One region of the Bradyrhizobium sp. MI1.10 genome, then DNA from elsewhere that is predicted to be linked to it. Evidence: predicted binding sites of a transcription regulator. Region 1 holds the regulator's gene; the other holds the start of a gene.
What was found. The regulator HrcA, encoded in region 1, represses chaperone genes, less so after heat shock. The targets are predictions, from matches to a motif close to GTTAGCACTCNCNNNNNGNGAGTGCTAAC.
Positions count from the first base shown of each region.

Region 2: a site for HrcA is predicted at 2,015-2,043, ahead of AC0L3K_RS22370 (co-chaperone GroES). Genes of this name have one in related genera too.

Region 1 covers NZ_JBVVPN010000001.1:362,878-366,081, reverse strand. The annotation lists gene pncA (bifunctional nicotinamidase/pyrazinamidase) at 1-290, shown strand, start outside; gene grpE (nucleotide exchange factor GrpE) at 433-1,047, opposite strand; gene hrcA (heat-inducible transcriptional repressor HrcA) at 1,144-2,232, opposite strand; gene rph (ribonuclease PH) at 2,414-3,127, shown strand; gene rdgB (RdgB/HAM1 family non-canonical purine NTP pyrophosphatase) at 3,139-3,204, shown strand, end outside.
Region 2 covers NZ_JBVVPN010000021.1:34,826-38,029, reverse strand. The annotation lists gene groL (chaperonin GroEL) at 1-1,482, opposite strand, end outside; gene AC0L3K_RS22370 (co-chaperone GroES) at 1,629-1,925, opposite strand; gene AC0L3K_RS22365 (hypothetical protein) at 2,239-2,760, shown strand; gene AC0L3K_RS22360 (protein phosphatase CheZ) at 2,929-3,204, opposite strand, start outside.

The sequences.
Region 1 (3,204 bases):
ACGTCGACAGCTATTCGGCCTTCCTCGAAGCCGACGGCAAGACCTCGACCGGCCTTGCCGGCTATCTTAAGGCCCGCAAGATCAAGCGCGTCTTCGTAGTCGGGCTGGCGACGGATTTCTGCGTGGCCTGGACCGCGCTCGACGCGCGCAAGGCGGGCTTCGAGGTCTATGTGGTGGAAGACGCCTGCCGCGGCATCGACAATCAGGGTTCGCTCGCAAAAGCCTGGGCCGACATGGCCAAGGCCGGCGTGAAGCGGATTCAGTCCGCAGATATCGCCGCGAGCGCGTAAGAGACGCAACCGAACTGCTAGACCCTCATCCTGAGGAGCGCGCTTCTTGGCGCGCGTCTCGAAGGATGAAGGCCCCCGCTGCAGCAGCTCGGCCTGCATGGTTCGAGACGGCGCTGACGCGCCTCCTCACCATGAGGATCGATCAGTTCGCAGCGCCGTTCGGCTCGTTGCTGTTGGCGGGCGCGGCCTTGGCGCCGCCCTTGGCGACACCGACCAAGGCGGGACGCAGCACGCGCTCGCCGATGGTGTAGCCGGCCTGCATGACCTGCACGACGGTGCCCGCGGGTACCGACGCATCGGGCACCTCGAACATCGCCTGCTGGAAGTTCGGGTCGAACTTCTGGCCCAAGGGATCGAACTTCTTCACGCCGTGTTTTTCCAGCGCGCTCAGTAGCGAGCGCTCGGTCAGTTCGACGCCCTCGATCAGCGAGGCGAGGCCTGCATCGGCCGCCGCACGGGCTTCGGCCGGAACGGCATCGAGCGCGCGCTGGAGGTTGTCGGCGATGTCGAGCACGTCGCGGGCAAAGCCCGTGACGCCGTAGAGCTTGGAGTCAGCGACCTCCTTGGCGGTGCGCTTGCGCAGATTCTCCATCTCGGCCAGCGTCCGCAGCATGCGGTCGCGCGCCTCGGCGGCTTCCTTCTGCAGGAGCTCGACCGAGCCCGGCTCGGGATCGTCGGGCATGATGTAGGGTTTTGACACCACGGGCTCGCCGGCCGCAGCACTCGTGTCTTCGGGTTGCCGGTCTCGATCGGTCATCGGCTCTCTTTTCGCATTCGTCTCAGGGGGTTTCTGGCCCGCATATCGTGCTTCGGACGCCGAAAATCAAGCGCCCGTGATCGGGAGAGACGCAGGTCAGCCCCCCAGGAGCCGGCTGACGATGCGGGCAGCATAGTCCACGGTCGGGATCACACGGGCATAATTCAGCCGCGTCGGCCCGATCACGCCCAAAACGCCGACGATATGGCCGGCGGCATCCCGATAGGGCGAGATGATGGTGGACGAGCCCGACAGCGAGAACAGCTTGTTCTCACTGCCGATAAAGATCCGCACGCCTTCCGCAGTCTCGGCCCGCCCGAGCAGGTCGATGACCCCGCGCTTGGTCTCGAGATCGTCGAACAGCAGGCGAACGCGCTCGAGATCCTCCAGCGCATGCAAATCCTCGAGCAGATTGGCGTGGCCGCGGACGATGAGCTGGCGGTCCTCGTTCTCGCCGCCGGACCAGCTGGCGATGCCGGCCGAGATCACCTTGTGCGTCAGCTGATCGAGCTCGGTGCGCGCCTCTCCGAGCGCGGTTTCGAGCTCCAGCCGGGCCTCGGCCAGGGTCCGGCCCCGGATACGGGCATTGAGGAAGTTCCCGGCTTCGGTCAACGCCGAGGATGGAACCCCCGGTGGCAGCGTCAACACGCGGTTTTCGACCTGCCCGTCCTCGCCGACCAGGATCACCAATGCCTTTTCCGGTTCCAAGCGGACGAATTCGATATGTTTCAGCCGCGCATTGGATTTCGGCGTCAGCACGACGGCGGCTGCGCGGGTCAGGCCGGAGAGCCGCGTCAATGCCTCTTCGAGCGCAGCCTCCACCGATTGCGCGTGGCCGACGGAGGTCAACTGGCTCTGAATCGCCTGCCGTTCGCTGTCATTGAGATCGCCGACCTGCATCAGGGCATCGACGAAGAACCGCAGGCCGAGTTCCGTCGGCAACCGGCCGGCGGAGGTGTGCGGGGCGTAGATCAAGCCGAGCTGTTCCAGGTCGGCCATGACGTTGCGGACCGACGCGGGCGACAGCGGCATGGCGATCAGGCGCGAAATATTGCGTGAGCCCACCGGCTCCCCGGTCGCGAGATAGCTTTCGACGATTTGACGAAAGATGTCGCGAGAACGCTCGTTGAGCTGGGCGAGGCCCGCGCGCGGCGCGATCAGATGGATCGGATCGTGATGGGCCACAGACCGTAACTCCTCTCAGATACAGCTAATTTGTCTATCCCTGGGGCTTCTGACAAGCGTGGCGTTCGCGGATTGAAAATCCGGGGTGAATAAGGCCTCGATCTTCCCCCTTGCCGCCCACCCTCACCCAACCTACAAGCACCGCCAACAGCCCTTTTCCGAGAGTTTTGGAGGATTTCCCATGCGGCCAAGCCGCCGTGCGCCCGACGAATTGCGCCCCGTGACGCTGGAGCGCGGCGTGGTCAAATATGCGGAAGGCTCGTGCCTGGTGAAATTCGGCGACACCCACGTGCTGGTCACCGCCACGCTGGAAGACCGCCTGCCGCCATGGCTCAAGGGCCAGGGCCGCGGCTGGGTCACCGCCGAATACGGCATGCTGCCGCGCGCGACCTCGGAACGCACCCGCCGCGAGGCCTCCGCCGGAAAGCAGAGCGGCCGCACCGTCGAAATTCAGCGCCTGATCGGCCGCTCGCTTCGCACCATCATCAATCTCGAAGCACTCGGTGAGCGCCAGATCACGGTCGATTGCGACGTCCTCCAGGCCGACGGCGGCACCCGCACGGCCTCGATCACCGGTGCCTGGGTCGCGCTCGCCGATTGCGTCAGCTGGATGAAGGCGCGCAACATGGTCAAGGCCAACGTGTTGCGCGACAACGTCGCCGCGATCTCCTGCGGCATCTACAAGGGCACGCCCGTGCTCGACCTCGACTATGCCGAGGACTCCGAAGCCGATACCGACGCCAATTTCGTCATGACGGGCGATGGCCGCATCATCGAAGTCCAGGGCACCGCGGAACGCGAGCCGTTCACGGAAGCCGAGTTCCTGGCGTTGATGGCGCTTGCGCGCAAGGGCGTCGCGCGTCTCGTGGACTTGCAGAAACTGGCGGTAGCGTAGTCAATAGGCCGATGCATCGCCGAATCACCGGAAAGCTGGTCATCGCGACCCATAATCCCGGCAAGCTCGCCGAGATG
Region 2 (3,204 bases), on a different contig from region 1:
GATGCCCTTCTCGACCATGTCGACATACTCCTCGGTCTGGGCGTCGAAGCCGAAGGTCTCGGACTTGTTCTCCAGGATCTTGCCGACGACGATCGAGCCTTCCACGCCCGCGTTCTCGGAGATCTGGCGGATCGGGGCTTCCAGCGCCTTCAGCACGATGTTGATGCCGGCCTGGACGTCGGCATTGGCATTGGTCAGACGGCCGACCGCCTTCTTGGCGCGGAGCAGCGCGACGCCGCCGCCGGGGACGATGCCTTCCTGCACCGCGGCGCGGGTGGCGTTGAGCGCATCCTCGACGCGGTCCTTCTTCTCCTTGACCTCGATCTCGGTGGCGCCGCCGACGCGGATCACCGCGACGCCGCCTGCGAGCTTGGCGAGACGCTCCTGGAGCTTCTCACGGTCGTAATCCGAGGTGGTCTCCTCGATCTGGGCCTTGATCTGGCCGACGCGGGCCTCGATTTCCGGCTTCTTACCGGCGCCCTTGACGATCGTGGTGTTCTCCTTGTCGATCACCACCTTGCCCGCGCGCCCAAGCATCTTCACCGTAACGTTCTCGAGCTTCATGCCGAGGTCTTCGGAGATCAGCTGGCCGCCGGTGAGGATCGCGAGGTCCTCGAGCATGGCCTTGCGGCGGTCGCCGAAGCCCGGCGCCTTGACGGCGGCGACCTTCAGGCCGCCACGGAGGCGGTTGACGACCAGAGTGGCCAGCGCCTCGCCCTCGACGTCCTCGGCGATGATGACGAGCGGCTTGCCCGACTGCACCACGGCTTCCAGCACCGGCAGCATGGCCTGCAGGCCGGACAGCTTCTTCTCGTGCAGGAGGATGTAGGCGTCCTCGAGCTCGGCGGTCATCTTCTCGGGGTTGGTCACGAAGTAGGGGCTGAGATAGCCGCGGTCGAACTTCATGCCCTCGACGATGTCCACCTCGGTGTCGAGCGACTTGTTCTCCTCGACGGTGATGACGCCCTCGTTGCCGACCTTCTGCATCGCCTGCGCGATCATCTTGCCGATGGCAGCATCGCCGTTGGCCGAGATGGTGCCGACCTGGGCGACCTCGGAAGAGGCGGCGACCGGCTTGGCGCGCTTCTCGATGTCCTTGACGACGGCTGCGACCGCGATGTCGATGCCGCGCTTGAGGTCCATCGGGTTCATGCCGGCGGCAACCGACTTGGCGCCTTCGCGCACGATGGACTGGGCCAGCACGGTCGCGGTGGTGGTGCCGTCGCCGGCGAGGTCGTTGGTCTTGGAGGCGACCTCACGCACCATCTGGGCGCCCATGTTCTCGAACTTGTCCTCGAGCTCGATCTCCTTGGCGACGGTGACGCCGTCCTTGGTGATGCGGGGCGCGCCGAACGACTTCTCGATGAGCACGTTGCGGCCTTTCGGGCCGAGCGTCACCTTGACGGCGTTGGCGAGAATGTCGACGCCGCGCAGCATGCGATCGCGCGCGTCTCCGGAAAACTTGACGTCTTTGGCAGCCATGGTCTGCAATTCCTCTTCTTTTTTCGTGATGTGTCTTGTTTGTTGGGCCGCCTCATTCCGGGGTCCGCGATCGAACCCGGCGGAATGATGCATGCCCGGATCGAGTGACCCGGGCATGCATTCAGCGGCCGTTCAGGCGTCTGGCCTTAGGCCATCACGCCCATGATGTCCGACTCCTTCATGATCAGGAGCTCATCGTTGTCGATCTTGACCTCGGTGCCCGACCACTTGCCAAACAGCACACGGTCGCCGACCTTGAGGTCGATCGGGATCAGCTTGCCGGCCTCGTCGCGGCCACCGGGGCCGACGGCGACGACTTCGCCCTGGGACGGCTTTTCCTTGGCCGTGTCCGGAATGATGATGCCGCCCTTGGTCTTTGACTCGGCGTCGATACGTTTGACCACGACACGGTCATGCAGCGGACGAAATTTGGATTTAGTCATGACGTTTCCCTTTGGAGGCTCGCTTCGGAAGGAGTGAAAGTGGGCGGGCGGCGCTTCCGTCTACCCTTCCCGAGGATCGATCGGCGCGCGTTAGCAATCCATCTTTCAGAGTGCTAATGGTGCGTCCGGGAATATGGCTTGGCCGCGATCCTGTCAAGCAAAGGTGGTTAAGCGATTGGTGAGACGGATATAGGATGGTGACATTGGAAACTTGTTCGGGGCGCCGGCGTATTAAAGGACGTCATTGCTCCGGCAGCGGTTTTGCGCTTGGCTGCGGAAGGGGTGCGGCCATGGTTTTGTCCGGGGGAATGCCATGATCAGTTCAGCTCACGCGCGCACGGTCGCCAATCTGGCGGCGGCTTCTTGCCTGGCGCTGCTGCTTGGCGCCTGCGGCGGCGGCATGAGCCTGCCGTCCTTTTCTTCGTCCTCACCGCCCCCCGAGGCCGAGCCCGGCACCGGTCCGGAAATGCCCGCGTCGATCCGCGCCGACGAGATCGTTGGGCGCTGGGGCCTCGCCTCGTTCCAGAACCCGGCCGACCGCGCCCGCACCGAGGCTGCCGCCCGGGCCCAATGCAAAAATCCTTACGTGATCACCGCCGGCTCCTCCGGCGGCGTGATCATGCATCTGGCGGACCAGGCAACACCGCAGGAGCTGCGGCTGAAGGGGTCGCCCAGCGGCAAGAATTATATCGGGCCGGCGGGTCCGACGCCCGGCGAGCAGGACCGCGAGATCGTCTCCTTCGACGGTCGCGTCCTCATCACCCGCTTCATCGACAAGGACGCCGCCACCCGCTACGGCAACATGGTCTACGTCCGCTGCGCGCCGAGGGCGTGATCGCGGCGCCGGCCTAGCCACTCGTCATTGCGAGAAGCGAAGCGACGAAGCAGTCCAGGCTGTCTCCGCGGACACAATCTGGATTGCTTCGCTTCGCTCGCAATGACGTCCAAAACAAAAAAACGCCGGCTCTCGCCGGCGTTTTGTTTTCCGTAGCGTCGCGTCCACTCAGTCGAACAGCGCGTCGATGTCGTCCTGCGAGGCGTGGCCGACGTCGCCGGCGAGCTTCGGGCCGTTGAGAAGCTTGTCGTCGTCGCTGCGGGTGTCGACCTGCGGCACGACGTGGGACTTGATCGCGTCGACACCGCCCCAGATTTCCATCATGGAATTGATGTGCTGCTCGATGAACTTCATCGTGCTCATGACCTTGCTGATGCGCTGGCCGGTCAGGTCCTGGAAGTTGCAGGCTTCGAAGATCGAGATGACGCGTTCCTGGATATCGTC